3 regions of the Bradyrhizobium brasilense genome follow, and region 3 is predicted to be linked to each of the others. Evidence: predicted binding sites of a transcription regulator. Region 3 holds the regulator's gene; each other region holds the start of a gene.
The links. Region 3 encodes LexA, which represses DNA repair genes until DNA is damaged. Its sites were predicted from a motif close to TGTTCNNNNTGTGTTCNG; they were not measured.
Positions count from the first base shown of each region.

Region 1: recA (recombinase RecA) is a predicted target of LexA. The motif match lies at 3,581-3,598, and genes of this name have one in related genera.
Region 2: uvrA (excinuclease ABC subunit UvrA) is a predicted target of LexA. The motif match lies at 3,799-3,816, and genes of this name have one in related genera.

Region 1 covers NZ_CP121669.1:3,577,827-3,583,787, forward strand. The annotation lists gene QA635_RS16620 (amidase) at 1-605, opposite strand, end outside; gene QA635_RS16625 (hypothetical protein) at 824-955, shown strand; gene QA635_RS16630 (hypothetical protein) at 1,130-1,432, shown strand; gene QA635_RS16635 (hypothetical protein) at 1,530-1,760, shown strand; gene QA635_RS16640 (hypothetical protein) at 1,828-2,031, opposite strand; gene recA (recombinase RecA) at 3,702-4,790, shown strand; gene QA635_RS16650 (hypothetical protein) at 4,972-5,961, shown strand, end outside.
Region 2 covers NZ_CP121669.1:4,833,139-4,839,099, reverse strand. The annotation lists gene QA635_RS22775 (PRC-barrel domain-containing protein) at 1-115, shown strand, start outside; gene QA635_RS22770 (VOC family protein) at 234-605, shown strand; gene uvrA (excinuclease ABC subunit UvrA) at 724-3,711, opposite strand; gene QA635_RS22760 (outer membrane protein) at 4,063-4,722, opposite strand; gene QA635_RS22755 (outer membrane protein) at 5,013-5,759, opposite strand.
Region 3 covers NZ_CP121669.1:4,523,581-4,529,541, reverse strand. The annotation lists gene QA635_RS21275 (hypothetical protein) at 1-69, shown strand, start outside; gene QA635_RS21270 (HAD family hydrolase) at 505-1,131, shown strand; gene QA635_RS21265 (molybdopterin molybdotransferase MoeA) at 1,158-2,369, shown strand; gene lexA (transcriptional repressor LexA) at 2,613-3,317, shown strand; gene QA635_RS21255 (hypothetical protein) at 3,573-4,001, shown strand; gene QA635_RS21250 (hypothetical protein) at 4,147-4,374, shown strand; gene QA635_RS21245 (ComEC/Rec2 family competence protein) at 4,371-5,961, opposite strand, start outside.

The sequences.
Region 1 (5,961 bases), 950 kb from region 3:
AGCGAGAACACGCCGCGCGAGACTTTCAGGCCGATATTGCCGTTGACCCCGGCGGGAATCCGGATCGAGCCGCCGCCGTCGGTCGCATGCGCGATCGGCACCGCACCGGCGGCGACCATCGCCGCGCTGCCTGCCGACGAGCCGCAGGTGGTGTAGTCGGTGTTCCAGGGATTGCGCGTGACATAGACCGCGGGATTTTCCGCCGAGCTGCAGACCCCGAACTCCGGCGTCGTGGTGCGGCCGATCAAATTGAGGCCGGCCTTGCGCATCTTCGCGGTCAGGAAGGTATCCGCCGCGGCGCGGTTGCCGCGCATCATCAGCGAGCCCATCTCCTGCAGCCGTCCCTTCAGGGTCGGGCCGAGGTCCTTCATCAGGAAGGGCAGGCCGGCGAACGGGCCGTCGAGGTCGGCGCCGTCGCGCGCCGGATCGGCGATCACATCGTCGAACAGCTCGACGACGCCGCAGAGCGCGGGATCGACCTTGGCGACGGCGCTGGCTGCCTGCGACGCCAGCTCACGGGGCGTCAGCTCGCCGTTCCGGACGCGCTCCGCGAGCGCCGTCCCGTCGTGCTGCGTCCACTCGTCCCAGCTCATCGCCAAAGTCATTTGATCGATTCCTTTTCTGCTTTGTTGCGCAGTGTAATTTGCGCGGCCGCCCGGTCAAACCAGTGCGCGCCGGCAGCCCGTCCGACGCGCGCTTGCGCTCCGACGCGCACTGCGCTGCGCTCCGACGCGCACTGCGCTGCGCTGCAAGCGCCGTGCCCGGCTTGAAAATGCCCCAGTTTCGGCGCCCAGTTGCCTGCTCGCGAGTGGTGGGGGCGTACATGTTCCGCAGGTTGGTGTTGCTCGGCGGCGTGGTTGCGATCGGGCTTGCGCTCAGCGGTTGCACGCGCTGCGGTCCGATCTGGGACGACTGGATGCAGTCGCCGAAATCCTGCAAGTCAGACCATCTCTAGGGGCATGATCCGAAAAGTGGAAACCGGTTTTCCGAAAAAGATCATGCTCAAACAAAGAGATGAGAACATGATGCGATTCCGCGGAAACGCATCATGTTCGGGGCCGGGGCAGGCGCGCTTGGCGGCGGCTTTGTTGCGGTGATATACCGCCGACGAAACGCAGGGAGTGTTCTTATGAGAGTTTTGAGCGCAGTCGCGGTTGCGGTGCTGCTGTCGGCACCGGCCTATGCGCAGATGCCGAACGTCAACCTGATGCCTGAGGTCAAGACCAGGACCCAGGAGGAGAAGGAGCAGGACGCGGTCAGGGACAAGGCCTACAAGGACTCGCTCAGCAAGATTCCCGATGCCAAGGGATCGTCCGATCCCTGGGGCGTCGTGCGCAGCGATCCGCCGAAGGCGGCCGCCCATCCCGCCAAGCCGAAGACCAAGACCGGAAGCTCGGCGCAGCCCGGAAGCGCCGCGCCGCGCAGCCAGTAACGCCCATTCGGGGCGACGTCGTCCGTCTCCCGCAGACTCGGATTCTCCCGCCGCCGCCCCTATATTGGGGTGTCGTCAGTTGGTCCGGAGTTGCGGCATGGTGTCTCGTCCGCGCGATCTCGCCAGCCGGATGGCCGAGCGGCGAAAGCCGGACGACGGCTATCTGCGCGAGACCTTCAGCCTGCCACGCGATCAGGCCCGCGTGAGGGCGCGTGACTTTCTCAAGCGCTACCCGAAGGCGGCCTATATGAGCGCCGTCGAGAGTTGGCGCGAGCTTCCCGGCGGCGACATCGAGTTCACGATGCGGCGGCTGGCAAGCGCGGATTGAAGCGTTTTCGAGCGGAGCGGGCGGGCCAGCCGGTCAGGGCACCGGAGCGTGCACGATAGACTATGCCTCAGTCCCCATTGCTGCCGCGGGTCCGTTTCCGCCCCAGATTGTTCAGTTCGCGATCGATCCGCAGCTGCACGCGGCGGATCGCCAGAAGATCGAGCTTTGCTTCGGTCTTGCCCGTGAAGACGCGATCGCCGATCTGGAAGCGCCATTTCCAGACGCCGGCCATCAGCTGAGTGACGCTGAACTCGATGCCCCTGTGGATCATCTGTAACGGTTCCGCGAATGAAGGGCGGTCGTCGACATTTAAACCATTAGTTGTAATAATGATCAGCGCCCGTAAAAAGATCGTGTGAAAGGCCGCGCCCGTTCGAGCTGTCGTTGTGGATTCTGGAAGGATTCGTCCGTCGGCAGCGTCGCCACGGAACGGTCGCCAGCCATGTTGCCTGCCCAGCGCCGCGCAATTCGCGTTGGTTGAGCAGGCCAATGTTACGAACACTGGCGGAACCTGAGTCTTCCGTCGAACGCTACGGAGTTTTTCCAGGGCTCAGGAGGGGTACGAAGGTAGTATGCAGATTGTGCCAGCCGCTATCGGACGCCGTCGCGCCTGTCAGGTTAACTTGTTGATTATCAGGGAACTTCGGGCGCGAGGCGCATCGTACGGCCGGAACTTTGTTCTTGGCCGGAGAACTACGGAATTTTAAACGGCCCCGACAGGGGGCCGCCAACCCGTCCCGGAGGCGGGTTTTCCTCCAGCAGTCGGGGGGCTACCTGTCTGGCTGGGGGCCCCCAAATAAGGGCACTGCCGGGTCAATTGTTCCAGTAAACATTCCGCGAGAACAGATCGCGACCCGCAGGAAATTATGGGGCCAGAACATCTGAGGGTCTTCTCAGTAGTCCTACCGAGAACATCGGCTACCCCTTGGTTACAACGGGGTTAAACCCAAGCCGGGCCACTCCAAAAATCAAAGCAGGGCACTGTGGATGGAAACAGGCCAGCACCGGTTTGCTGGTACTGGCCGAAATAGGCCACTCGCCAAATCAAAACAGGCCACTTAGGAACCGGCGTATGCGCGGCAACTTGGTCACGGTGCGCAACTCCCAATACGCATGTCCGTCATGGGACAAACTCGGCTCCAGAAGATGAGGATGACGAAGAAGAGGCCGCCAACTGAGGCGGCCTCAGCCTGCGCTTTCGTTAAATCTAGTGTGGATTCGCAATCCTGCTTGCAGGAGTTTGTCCACGCATTTGGCCGCGGTCTTGCGCCGGGAGCCCAGTTGCTGGCGCCTTTGCGCCTGGGCCTGTTGTATCGTTTCCGCCGCCTGGGTGTTTGGTAGTGTTGGCAGGATATGGATTGGGCCCACATGCCGACTGGCCGTTAAGACCCCTACATTGCGCCATTGCGGTGCCGGGACCCAAGCATAGCGCCGCCAATAGAATGCAGATGCTATATCTCATGGTGCCTCCATTCAAAAATGGGTTGTGCCAAATGGGGCCATCAACCTTACATCATGGCGCGTTAACCTCAGTGGGATCGAAATGAGTACCCAATTGGGCGGCGCGTTGGCTGGCGCGATTTTCATCTGAGGCACGACCGAGGATTCAGGAACCCCGTTCACCCACGGAGAACACCGGGGAAGAACGTTTGGCCGTCAAGCGGAACGGATGGGGATAGAACATCCTATAGGCTGCTCGGTAGGACTACTGAGAACAGCTGCCAATCCATGGTTGAGGCAGGGTTAAACCCAAACTAGGCCACTCGAAATTTCAAAGTAGGCCACTAGGGATGGAAACAGGCCAGTACCGGTTTGCTCGAAAGAACATATTGCGAACATAGAACAAACGTGGTACGAGGTTCCCATCAACAACGCATTCCGCCTGATCTCATCGCCCGTTTGTCCCGCTAGCGAATCCCCGCAATAAGGAGCACATCCCAAATGTCCGCCACTGCACTGCGTATCGTCGAAGGATCCTCCATGGACAAGTCCAAGGCCCTCTCAGCCGCGCTCTCCCAGATCGAGCGCCAGTTCGGCAAGGGCTCGGTGATGAAGCTCGGCAAGAACGACCGTTCGATGGATGTCGAGACGGTGTCGTCGGGATCACTCGGGCTCGATATCGCGCTCGGCGTCGGTGGCCTGCCGAAGGGACGCGTCGTTGAGATCTACGGGCCGGAATCCTCAGGCAAGACCACGCTGGCGCTGCACACCGTGGCGGAAGGCCAGAAGAAGGGCGGCATCTGCGCCTTCATCGACGCCGAGCACGCGCTCGACCCGGTCTATGCGCGCAAGCTCGGCGTTAACATCGATGAGCTCTTGATCTCGCAGCCGGACACCGGCGAGCAGGCGCTGGAAATCTGCGATACGCTGGTGCGTTCCGGCGCAGTCGACGTGCTGGTGGTCGATTCGGTTGCGGCGCTGGTGCCGAAGGCCGAGCTCGAGGGCGAGATGGGCGATGCGCTGCCGGGCCTGCAGGCCCGCCTGATGAGCCAGGCGCTGCGCAAGCTGACCGCCTCGATCAACAAATCCCATACCATGGTGATCTTCATCAACCAGATCCGCATGAAGATCGGCGTGATGTACGGCTCGCCGGAGACCACCACCGGCGGCAACGCGCTGAAGTTCTATGCCTCGGTTCGCCTCGACATCCGCCGCATCGGCGCGATCAAGGAGCGCGACGAGGTGGTCGGCAACACCACCCGCGTCAAGGTGGTGAAGAACAAGCTGGCGCCGCCCTTCAAGCAGGTCGAGTTCGACATCATGTATGGCGAGGGCGTCTCCAAGATGGGCGAGATCCTCGACCTCGGCGTCAAGGCTGGCATCGTCGAGAAGTCGGGCGCCTGGTTCTCCTATGACAGCCAGCGGCTCGGCCAGGGTCGCGAGAATTCCAAGGCATTCCTGAAGTCGAATCCCGACATCACCGCCAAGATCGAAGCCGCGATCCGGCAGAACTCCGGCCTGATCTCCGAGCAGATCCTCGCCGGCACGCCCGAGCGCGACGCCGAGGGCGAGGAGCCGACGGAAGAGTAAGCCTTCAGCATGATCCGGAAAAGTGCGAAGCGGTTTTCCCTCGCGACAAACGCGAAGCGTTTGCGCGGAGATCATGCTCAAATCATCACATGACTTCGCTGCAAGCGGGTGCTGAGGACGTTGAGTTGCCGACGTCTTCGGCGCCCGTTTGGTTTTGTGTGTCGTCGCGAGAGTTGGGCCGATGAAGCGCCTGATCCTGACCAGTCCGTCCGGCCTCAGCCTCATCCGTTCGGGGCTTGCCGAGGTCGGTATTACATCGACCTTTCGGTTTGTCGGTGGACCGCTGCCGTCGCCAGGAGAACTCGAGGCGTATTTCGGGGCGCGGTCGGACAAGAATCCGGTCGGACACTGGTCGCACTGGTGCGCGTGGGGCCAGCGGCCTCAGGATGCCCGGGCACGTAGGAACCTCGCACTGAACGAATTTTGCGAGCCTTACGAGGTGATCGAGCTTTGGTTCGATCCGGATCCAAATGATCAACTGCAGCTCATCTGGTTGCTCGATCATTTCCAAGCTTACCCGGCGCTGGCGGCCAAGTTGAAGTTGCGGCTTGTCGCATTCGATCTGCTGACGATGCACGAGACGTGGCGTAGCTGGGACCAGGTACCGCTTGCCAACATCCGATCCGAGGACCTTGAGACCGCAAGCGTATGTTGGCAGGCGTACCGGGCGGCAACGCCGGAGGCCTGTTTCGATGCGGTTCATCGCGACCTGAGCGCGTTTCCCTTGCTGAGGCCGGCGCTGCTTGATCTGCTTCGTGAGCTGCCATGGAGCCGATCCGGACTGGGCGCGACCGAGATGCGGTTGCTTGAACTGGTCGCCGCCGGGTTCATGGGGACGAACGCGCTGTTCTACCTCCGCGGCTTTCGCCAGCGTGGCGTCTTTAACGACATGGAAATCGGCAGGCTGCTCGAAGGCCTTGCGCATGGTCCGCGACCGGCGATTGCCGGGCTCGACGATGGCTTGCGCTCCATCGACCCGGACAATGCGCGACGTCGCCTGGAGGCCTTCCAGCGAAGCCGCTTGTCGGTGACGGAGTTTGGCAAGGCGGTGCTTGCCCACAAGGCGGACTTCACGGACCACAATCCGGTCAATCGCTGGTGGGGCGGCACGCACCTCACCAACGACAACCTTTGGCGCTGGAATCCGGCGTTGACCGGCCATGACACGCAG
Region 2 (5,961 bases), 310 kb from region 3:
GGCCGAGGTGACGCTGGAGGATCTGCGCGCAGGGCCGTCGGAGTTCGACGGCGACGAGTTCGACTGGGGCGACCGCTCGCAATCGTATACGCACCCGAACTATTGGGCGGTGTAGTGCGCAGTTGAGGCCTGCCGTAGCCCGCATGAGCGAAGCGACATGCGGGAGCGGTCAACTTGTTCGGCTGATAGACCCCGCATATCGCTCCGCTCATGCGGGCTACTAAGTCAGGCACATGACCCAATTCAAGCCCGCAGGCTGGCCTTCCGTCATACCGCGGATTGTCACGCGCGACCTCACCGGCTTGGCCAGATTTCTTCGAGACGTTTTCGATGCGCAGGGCGATGTCCGCTCCGGAGCGCCGACGGAAATCCGGATCGGAGACTCGATCATCCTGATCAGCGACGGCGGAGGCGTGCGCGAGGCGATGCCGGCCTTTCTCTACGTCTATGTTCAAGACGCGGACGAGGCCTATCGGCGGGCGATCGCGGCAGGCGCTGAATCCATCGAGATACCCGTGGATACGCCTATGGCGACAGACGCGCGACGGTCCGGGATGCCTGGGCAAATGTCTGGCAGGATCGCTACCTATCGCAGCAATCCGTAGGATGGGTGGAGCGAAGCGATACCCATCATTCGGGGCCGCGGGGTGAGTTGATGGGTTTCGCTTTGCTCCACCCATCCTACTTGCATGTTGCGGTAACTCGCACCGACGAGCGATGCCGCTACTCCGCCGCCTCGCTCGCTGAGCTCTTCCTTGGCTTGCTGTTCGCCTTCTTCAGCACCGGCGCCAAAAACTTGCCGGTGTAGCTGCGCGGCGCTTTCACGATGTCCTCGGGCGGGCCCCAGGCGACGATCTCGCCGCCGCCGTCGCCGCCTTCGGGGCCGAGGTCGATGACCCAGTCGGCGGTCTTGATCACTTCGAGATTGTGCTCGATCACCACCACCGTGTTGCCCTGGGCGACCAGCTCGTGCAGCACCTCTAAGAGCTTGGCGACGTCATGGAAGTGCAGGCCGGTGGTCGGCTCGTCCAGGATGTAGAGCGTGCGGCCGGTGGCGCGCTTTGATAGCTCCTTGGCCAGCTTGACGCGCTGCGCCTCGCCGCCGGACAGCGTGGTGGCCTGCTGGCCGACATGGATGTAGTCGAGGCCGACCCGGTGCAGGGTCTGGAACGTTTCGCGCACGCGCGGCACCGCCTTGAAGAACTCGGCGGCTTCCTCGACCGTCATGTCGAGCACGTCGGCGATGCTCTTGCCCTTGAACAGCACCTCCAGCGTCTCGCGGTTGTAGCGCTTGCCCTTGCAGGTGTCGCAGGTGACGTAGACGTCCGGCAGGAAGTGCATCTCGATCTTGATGACGCCGTCGCCCTGGCAGGCCTCGCAGCGGCCGCCCTTGACGTTGAAGGAGAAGCGCCCGGGCTCGTAGCCGCGCGCCTTCGCTTCCGGCAGGCCGGCGAACCATTCGCGGATCGGCGTGAAGGCGCCGGTATAGGTCGCGGGGTTGGAGCGCGGCGTGCGGCCGATCGGCGACTGGTCGATGTCGATGATCTTGTCGATGTGCTCGAGGCCCTCGATGCGGTCGTGCGGCGCCGCGCCCTCGCTGGCGTTGTTCAGCTTGCGGGCGATGGCGCGGTACAGCGTGTCGATCAACAGCGTCGACTTGCCGCCGCCGGAGACGCCGGTCACGCAGGTGAACAGGCCGAGCGGGATTTCGGCCGAGACGTTTTTGAGGTTGTTGCCGCGCGCGTTGACGACCTTGATGGTGCGCCGGTGGTTCGGCGGCCGCCGGTCGGGCACAGGCACCGACAACTCGCCGGTGAGATACTTGCCGGTCAGCGATTTCGGGTTGCGCATGATCTGGTCGGGCGTGCCCTCAGCGACGATGTGGCCGCCATGCATGCCGGCGCCGGGCCCGATATCGAGCACGTAATCGGCGAGGCGGATGGCGTCCTCGTCATGCTCGACCACGACCACGGTATTGCCGAGGTCGCGCAGCCGCTTCAGCGTGTCGAGCAGGCGGGCATTGTCGCGCTGGTGCAGGCCGATCGACGGCTCGTCCAGCACGTAGAGCACGCCGGTCAGGCCCGAGCCGATCTGCGAGGCGAGGCGGATGCGCTGGCTCTCGCCGCCCGACAGCGTGCCGGAGGAGCGCGACAGCGTCAGGTAGTTCAGGCCGACGTCGAGCAGGAAGGTCAGGCGCTCGCGGATCTCTTTCAGGATGCGCGTCGCGATCTCGTTCTGCTGCGCGTTCAGCGCCTCCGGCACCGTCTCGAACCATTCGCCGGCGCGCTTGACCGAGAGCTCGGAGATCTCGCCGATATGCTTGCCGCCGATCTTGACGCATAGCGCCTCGGGCTTCAGCCGATGGCCGTTGCAGCCTTCGCAGGGCACGTCGGAGAAATACTTGCCGAGCTCCTCGCGCGCCCACTCGCTCTCGGTTTCGCGGTAGCGGCGGTTGATGTTGGTGATGACGCCCTCGAACGGCTTCTTGGTGTCGTAGGAGCGGACGCCGTCCTCATAGGAGAACTTGATCTCGTCGTCGCCGGAGCCGTGCAGCAGCGCGTTCTGGACCTTCTTGGTGAGGTCCTTCCACTTGGTGTCGAGCGTGAACTTGTAGTGCTTGCCGAGCGCGGTCAGGGTCTGGATGTAGTAGGGCGAGGACGATTTCGCCCAGGGCGCGATCGCGCCCTTGCGCAAGGTCAGCTCCTTGTCGGGGATGACCAGGTCTTCGTCGATATGCTGCTCGACGCCCAGGCCGCCGCAGGCCGGACAGGCGCCATAGGGGTTGTTGAACGAGAACAGGCGCGGCTCGATCTCGGGGATCGTGAACCCGGAGACCGGGCAGGCGAACTTCTCCGAGAACAGGATGCGCTCGGGCCCGCTCTTGTCGTGGATCTTGGCGGTTTTCTTCTTGTCCTCTTTCTTGTCGTCCTGGGCGGCCGCCGCCGGCGCGTCGGCATATTCAATCACGGCGAGGCCCTCGGCGAGCTTCAGCGCGGTCTCAAAGCTTTCCGCGAGGCGCTGGGCGAGGTCGGGACGCACCACGATACGGTCGACCACGACGTCGATGTCGTGCGGGAATTTCTTGTCGAGCGCGGGCGCTTCGGACAGTTCGTAGAAGGTGCCGTCGATCTTGACGCGCTGAAAGCCCTTCTTGAGATACTCGGCGAGCTCCTTCTTGTACTCGCCCTTGCGGCCGCGCACGACCGGCGCCAGCAGGTAGAGGCGGGTGCCTTCCGGCAGCGCCAGCACGCGGTCGACCATCTGCGAGACGATCTGGCTCTCGATCGGCAGGCCGGTGGCCGGCGAATAGGGCACGCCGACGCGCGCCCAGAGCAGGCGCATGTAGTCGTAGATCTCGGTAACGGTGCCGACGGTGGAGCGCGGATTCTTCGACGTGGTCTTCTGCTCGATCGAGATCGCCGGCGACAGACCGTCGATCTGGTCGACATCCGGCTTCTGCATCATCTCGAGGAACTGGCGCGCATAGGCCGACAGCGATTCGACGTAGCGGCGCTGGCCCTCGGCATAGATGGTGTCGAACGCGAGCGACGACTTGCCGGAACCGGACAGGCCGGTGAACACCACGAGCTTGTCGCGGGGAATCTCGACGTCGATGTTCTTCAGATTGTGTTCGCGCGCGCCACGGATCGTGATGGCGCGCGATGAGGAGCCGGCGTTCTGTTGGCGCTTCGCCTTGAGCACTTCATCCATAGCGACAGTTCCGGGCGCATGCTTGGGCGCCTTTTGGGCGCGCATCGCCGGTGATGCCGGGACCTTGCGCCGATGGGGTGTGAAGGCTGGAACGTAGGAAGAACGGCCGACAATTTCCAGTGCTGAGTCGCGTCCATCAACGGATAGTTTGCCTGATGGCAGCAGCCGTCAGCAGCGCCGGTTCCGCTAGAGCCTTTCCCCCGTTCCGATGGAATCGGAACGGGGGCTCCAGATTCCCGCTTTGACGCGTTTTCCTTGCGCGAGCCGGAATCCGCTTCGCTCGAAAACGCTCTTACGCAAAAAGGCCGGCGCGAGGCCGGCCTTTCGGTGCGATCTGATCGCAGATCAATCTTAGTACTTGGCGACGATCGGGCCGCCGAAGTGATAGTTGACGCCGAACTGGGCGCTGTGCAGCTCGAGCGTACCGGAGGGCACGCCGAAATAGTTCTCGCTGTCGAGGCTGCGATACAGGTATTCGCCCTTGATCGACCACTGCGGGGCGATGAAGGCCTCGACGCCGGCGCCGACGGTCCAGCCGGAGTGGAAGTTGCTCTGCGAGGCGGTCACGCCGAACGCGATGACGCTGACCTCGTTGTTGGCCCAGGCGTAGCCGCCGGTGCCGTAGAACAGCACCTTGTCGACGGCGAAGCCGAAGCGGCCGCGCACGGTGCCGAGCGAGTCGATCTTGCTGCGGGCGGTGACGCCGAGCGCGGAGACCGACGCGTCGATGTCAGCGCCTGCAGCGTCAACCTCGAGGCCGTACACGATGTTGCCGGCCTGCCAGTTGTAGCCGATGGTGCCGCCGCCGAAGCCGCCTTCCATGCTCGGGGTGCCGGAGTTCTCGCTGGCGTAGCCGCCGAAGCCACCGACGTAGAAGCCGGTCCAGTTGTAGATCGCGGCCGGCGGCGGAGCCTTCACGTAAGGCGCGCGTGCCGCCATGTCGGCGGCCATTGCCGGTGCAAAAGTGTTCAGTGCAAACATGCCGGCCGAGGCCAGCAAAACATTCCTGATTTCCCAGCAAAACATTCCTGATTTCAAAGTCCGAGTCCCGTTTTTCTTGCTCATTTTCTTGTTGTCCCTTCAAAGATTTTGAAGAGAGCGTCACAGCAGTGTCGCGTGACGTGCTGGTGCTTCTACAGAGAAATGCCGGAACGTGTGTATCCGCGAAACCACAACGCACCGAAAACGGCCCCGGTGAGGTGCGCGTGCACACGCAACGAAAAAGCCGGCGCACAAACAGGCGCAAACAAAAAGGCCGGCGCGAGGCCGGCCTTTCGTCTGGATCAATCGGCCTGGCGCGATCAGTAGCGCGCGACGACCGGGCCACCCCACTTGTAGTTCACGCGGACGGTGACGAGGTCGACGTCCTGGCGATCGCGGATGGTGCTGTTCAGCGTGCCGTTGGGAGCGATCAGGTTGTAGGTCTTGTCCTGCATGAACAGGTGGTCGTATTCGATGCCTGCGGTCCAGTTCGGCGCGAAGCCGACTTCGATGCCGGCGCCGACGGTGCCGCCCCAGCGGGTGTCGCTGGCGCTACCGACCAGCACGCCGGTTGGGGTGAAGTAGGTGTTGAAGCGGTTGTCGGTCAGCGCCGCGCCGCCCTTGGCGTAGAGCAGCACGTTGTTGACGGCGTAACCGATCTGGCCGGTGAACAGGCCGAACGCGTCGATCTTGGACTGGTTGGTGAACAGGCCCGGGAAGATCGCGCTGTTGTTGCTGCCCTTCAGGTCAGCCCAGTCGCCCTGCGCTTCGAGGCCGAACACCCAGGCGCCAGCCTGCCAGCGATAACCGATCTGGCCACCGGCGACGCCGCCGGTTGCATCATGGCAACCATCTGATGCGAGGAAGATGCCGGCCGGGAGCTGGTCCCAGCAATTGTGGCTCGAGCCCCAGCCGCCGTTGGCGCCGATGTAGAAGCCGGTCCAGTCATAGATCGGGGCAACCACGGGCGGCGGTGCCTTGGTGTACGGGCGCGCAGCGAGATCGGCAGCCGCGGCAGGCGCAGCAAACGCAATCAGAGCAACCGTACCGAGCAAAAACTTCTTCATTATCAATCCCCCAGCACCCCGATCGGCTTCCAAACGGTCCCGAAGCACGATCCCAGACGCGAGCGCCCGCGCCATGGTTGGAGCTATACGCTGATTCAACCGCAAACGCAGTCTCCCAAATGCAACACTCGCGGGAGAAGTATCGATAAGGCAAGCTACTGATTTGTTTGTTGTTTTTCTAAATCTTGCTGCCGAGCGTCGG
Region 3 (5,961 bases):
CTCGTCGTCATCATTCTCAGCACCGGTGCGCTGATCGGTTACCTCGGCTTGGCGCTGTCCAGGCTGTGAGAGCGACGCCGGCGGGCACCAAGCCGCCGGCAGGCATCAAGTCGCTTGGTACCCTGAAAGCGCGCGCGCGTGCCACTGAGTTGCCCGACGCGGCAAGCCAAACCCCGCAGCAAAAATATAGGGTGAAAAGAGCAAGGCTCGGACAGATCATGTCGCGAGAATGCGGATGTTTGACGCACAAGCGACGACACCCGCCGTCGTCCCGGCCAAGGCCGGGACCCATTACCCCAAATCTCAATTGTTGCGCGACGCTGGGGCCACGATCCCGTTCCTGATCAAATGCGGTGGTTATGGGTCCCGGCCTTCGCCGGGACGACGGTGGTGTGCGCGGGAACGGTATCGCGATGAATGCAACGCCACGTGCAATCCACGCACCCGTCACTGAAATCGAGGACATTGCCGCCTGCCCGCAATTCTCGTACACGGTTTCACGCAATGACCTCGCAATTCACTCCCAACTCCGTCGACGTGTTGCTGTTCGATATCGGCCGCGTCGTGCTCGACATCAACTTTGACAAGGTGATGGCGCACTGGGCGCAGCATGCAGGCTGTGCGCCCGCCGAGCTCGCCACGCGCTTTGTCGTCGACGACAGTTTCAAGCATTACGAGATCGGCCGGATCGACGACGCGGCGTTCTTCGAAAGCCTGCGCCAAACGCTCGGCATCGACATCACGGACGCCCAGTTCCTCGAAGGCTGGAATGCGATCTTCACCGGCGAGATGCCGGGCATCGCCCCGCTGCTCGCGGCGGCCGCCAAGCGGATGCCGCTTTACGCCTTCTCCAACACCAATCCGGCCCATGTCGCGCATTTCTCGGTCAGCCATGCCGAGCTGCTCAGCCATTTCCGCAACGTCTTCCTGTCCTCGAGCATCGGCTTCCGCAAACCCGACGCCGAGGCCTATGATCATGTGGTAAAAGCCATCGGCGTGCCGGCGTCGCGGATCCTGTTCTTCGACGACCTGGCCGCCAATATCGAAGGTGCGCGGGCGCGCGGCCTTCATGCTATCCACGTGACGTCGACGGATGACGTGGCAAGGGCTTTGACCGCACTTGGAATTTGAACATTAGGAATTGAGGAGCTCTGAGCGTGGCCCTGATGCCGGTTGCCGATGCCCTGTCCGCCGTCCTCGCCGGCGCCGAACCGCTGCCGGAGGAGATGATCGCGCTCGATGCCGCCTACCACCGCACGCTTGCGCACGACCTCGCGGCGCTCCGCACCCAGCCGCCGCAGCCGATGTCGGCGATGGACGGCTATGCGGTGCGCGCCGCCGATGCGGCTGATCTAAAGGCCCGGCTCAAGGTGATCGGCGAAGTCGCCGCCGGCCGGCCGTTCGAGCGGACGGTCGGCGCCGGCGAGGCGGTGCGGATCTTCACCGGCGGCGTGATCCCCAATGGCGCCGACGCCGTGATCATCCAGGAAGACACCGCCGTCGACGGCGACCACATCACGATCTCGGAGGCCGCCAGCGTCGGGCGGCACATCCGCCAGGCCGGGGTCGACTTCCGTGCGGGCGAGGTGCTGCTCGCCGGCGGCAGCCGCCTGTCCGACCGCGCGCTGTCGCTGGCGGCCGCCATGAACTATCCGGAACTTGCGGTGCGCCGCCGCCCGAAGGTCGCGGTGCTGGCGACCGGCGACGAGCTGGTGATGCCGGGCTCGCAGCCCGGCCCCGGCCAGATCGTCTATTCCAACGGCTACGCGCTGCGGGCGCTGGCGCACGCCGAGGGCGCCGAGACCGTCGACCTCGGCGTTGCCGCCGACACGGTGGAGGCGACCACGGCGGGCATCCGCCGGGCGCGCGAGGCCGGTGCCGATGTCCTGATCACGACAGGCGGCGCCTCGGTCGGCGACCACGATCTCGTCAAGCGGTCGCTGGAAGCCGAGGGCGTCGACATGACGTTCTGGCGGATTGCGATGCGGCCCGGCAAGCCGATGATGCATGGCCGGCTCGGCGCGATGCGGGTGATCGGCCTGCCCGGCAATCCGGTGTCGTCCTATGTCTGCGCCTTCCTGTTCCTGGTGCCGTTGATTCGGGCGCTGAGCGGCCGGAAAGTGATTCATCATCGCCGTGCTAGCGCCCTGCTCGGCCGCGACCTCGCCGCCAACGACCAGCGCGAGGACTATCTGCGTGCGCGCCTCGAAGCGCGCGAGGACGGCACGCTGATCGCAACACCGGTGACGCAGCAGGACTCGTCGCTGCTCGGGAATCTCGCTGCGGCACGGGCACTTCTCGTGCGCCCGCCGTTCGCGGCGGCGGCCGTCAAAGGCAGCGAATGCGAGATCCTGACACTGCCCGAATAGGGTTTTCGCGCCCCGCCGATTGTGCGTTGCCCGACACGTTCACCGGAAATTAAGTGGTTGCGGAACACATATCGAACATATAGTGTCCGTTCATGATTTGTTTCGAGTACTGGTGCCTACATTCGGGAAGCCGCGTGGAAGCAGGTGCATTGAGCACATGCTCCTGAGGTCAGGCCCGGCCTGCAGGCCCCACCAGAAGAGTCTCGGAATCGAACGACGCTATCAACCGGGGGAATACTCGAGATGCTCACGCGCAAACAGTACGAACTACTGCGTTTCATCAATGAACGTCTGAAAGAGGCCGGCGTACCGCCCTCCTTCGACGAGATGAAGGATGCGCTCGACCTGCGCTCGAAGTCCGGTATCCACCGCCTGATCACTGCGCTGGAGGAGCGCGGCTTCATCCGCCGCCTGCCGAACCGCGCCCGCGCCATCGAGGTCATCAAGCTGCCCGAACTCTCGGCCGGCGGCGGCAACGGTCGCCGCGGCTTCACGCCCAGCGTCATCGAAGGCACCCTCGGCCGGCGCGCCAGCACGCCGCCGATTGCCGAGGACGACGGCAACCGTCCGGTCGCGGTCCCCGTGATGGGCCGGATCGCCGCCGGTACGCCGATCGAGGCGCTGCAGACCCGCAGCCACACCATCAGCGTGCCGCCCGACATGCTCGGCGCCGGCGAGCACTACGCGCTCGAGGTGCGCGGCGACTCGATGGTCGATGCCGGCATCCTCGACGGCGACATGGCGCTGATCCAGCGCAACGACGTCGCCAATACCGGCGACATCGTGGTGGCGCTGATCGACGAGGAGGAAGCCACCCTGAAGCGCTTCCGCCGCCGCGGCGCATCGATCGCGCTCGAGCCGGCCAACACCGCCTATGAAGTGCGCATCCTGCCGCCGAACCGGGTCCGCATCCAGGGCAAGCTGATCGGCCTTTATCGCAAATACTGAATTGCAAATACTTGCGGCGGCCGGGAACGAGCAACACGTCGGATCGTTCCTTGCATGATAGTGTAGCGTACGGCTTGCCCGATGCGCTCCGATACCTCTCCGCAGCGTCGCGTGTTTGTGATCGGAGCGATCTCGGACCAGTCGTACAATCGCCCAGAAACGAGCAGACGCTCGTTCGCTATCGTCCACTCTGGTAGAGGCCCTAATGCCTCAAGGAGAGGCACGGGTCGCTACCTCGAAATGAGGAGCCATCCGATGTGTGACTATAGTCTGCACGCCGTGGCATCGCGCCCCGCCATTGTCGGAGAGACGCTGATCACGACGACGTTCCGCGGCACGTCGACCCGCGGCTTTGCTTCGGAGAATGACCCCACTGTCGCGGTCTGCATGCTGCCGGGCACCGAGCTCGCTTTCGCCGAGAACGTTCGCTACGACAGCCGCTGGATCTGGACCAAGACGCTGAACTATCGCGTCGGCGTGTTCAACGAAGTCGAGCCCGACGTGCCTGATCGGCATCATGACGCGGTCGAATTCCCCGACGGCAGCCATGTGCTGGTGACCCAGCTGGTCGAGGGACAGCGCGTTAGCGTGCTGCAATTGCCGGCGCTGCATCCGCCGGTCGAGCAGAAGCCGAAGGTTGTGGAGCGGCGGCCCTCCGCATTCGCAACGCTGTTTTTGGGTTGAGCGCATCGTCGCCGCGGAATGAGCTATTCGGCGGCGGATGACCTAAGCAATTTCGGGCGACCCCGGACTCCCGCTTCCGGGGCGCAGAAGGAGATTTGCGTCGGCCGGCACCTTGGCGCATCATCGGGCACGGAGGACGTGCGCGGTGGTCGATAAGGTCACATGGCAAAAGGCTGGACGCGTCACGGAACCGGGCCGCTACATGTTCCGGTTCGGTTGGCTGACGGTAACGGCCGACGACCTGAAAGTCTGGGAGCAATTTCCCGAGGCTTCCTTCACTCTCGTCAAGAAGCCCGACGCCGGCCCCGATTCCGACGAATACCATCTCGGCCTGTTCGAGCTGCCGAGCGCGCCCTCGCCGGACCACGGCTAATCATCGCCCTGCAGATCGGTCTCGGCCGGCGTCGCATCCACCGCGGGCCGCGGCGCGGCGGCAGGCGCGCGCAGCGTCGTCTCGCTCTCGCCGTCGCCGGGAACCGCCGGCGACCACGGCCGGTCGATCCCGCCGGGCTTGACTGCATCGACGGCGTAGCCGTCCCTGCTCCGTCGCAGCACCAGCGCGCCGTGGCGGCGCAGCCGCTCGGCATCGATCACCGATGCCGCGCAGCCCTGCGGCGCCGGCCGCGTCGTCACGATCAGGCCTGCGCGCTCGCAGTCGTCCACCAGGGCCTCCGGCCGGGTCGCCAGCGCGACGAAGGCGCCGCCGGGTCCCTGGGTCACGCAGCCGCCGGCATCGCAGGAGACGCCCTCGCCGAGCGACGCATCGGTGGCGGTGCGCGCGTCGGCGTCCGCCGCCAGCCACTCCTTGACCAAAAATGCATCCTTGGCGCTGTGCATCAGATGCAGCCGTCCATCACCGCCACGCACCGCGACATTGCGGCCGTCGCCCGAGATCAGCACGTCCGGCTGCGGCACCCTGAGCGCCCAGACCGAGGCCACCAGCAGCAGCACCGCGCCTGACCAGCGCAGCGGCGTGCGCAGCAGCCCGAGCAGGATGATGCCGGCGCTCGCTGCGATCAGCGGCCCGATGCCGAACGCCGCCATGCGGCCGACCGCGCCCGGCAGTGCGGCGACCCATTGCGTCACCAGGATCATCCAGTCGATGCCAAGACCCATGATCGCCCAGAACACGCCGTCGAAGCCGAACGGCATGGCGACGAGCCCCAGCAGGCCGGCCGGCATCACGACCGCCGAGACCACCGGCATCGCCGCGAGGTTGGCGAGCAGCCCGTAGGGCGTCACGCGGTGGAAATGGAATGCGGCATAGGGCGTCGTCGCCAGCCCCGCCACCAGCGAGGCCAGCATCAGCATCGTGAGCTCGCGCCCGCCCCACAGCGCGACGCGCGCGGTCGGCGAATGGTCGGGCGACGCCAGCAGGTTCGGCAGTCCGATCTGCACCAGCGCCACCAGCCCGAGCGTCGCCGCGAACGACATCTGGAAACTGGGATGCACCAGCGCCTCCGGCGCGATCGCGAGCACGATCAGCGCTGCCACCGCCAGCGTCCGGAAGGTGATCGCGCGGCGGTCGACGATCACGGCGAGCAGCACCACGGCGGTCATGAAGAACGACCGTTGCGTCGCGACCTCCGCGCCCGACAGCAACAGATAGAACGCCGCGGCGACCAGCGCGGCCGCCGCGGCCCATTTCTTGATCGGATGCCCCGCCGTCAGCGCCGGAAACAGCGCGAGCAGCGCGCGCACCGCGAAGAACACGACGCCGGCGACCACGGCCATGTGGTAGCCAGAGATCGACAGCACATGGCCGAGCCCCGAGATGAACATCGCATCGTTGACCGGCGTCGAGATCGCGTCGCGCCGGCCGGTGAGCAGCGCGGTTGCGATCGCGCGCTGGTCGCCGTCGAGCGTGGTGCGGATCCGCGCGTCGATGGCGTCGCGCAGGCCCTGCATGAAGGCGGCGTAGCGCAGCGCAAAGCCGCCGGTCGCAGGCGGCTCCCTGGTC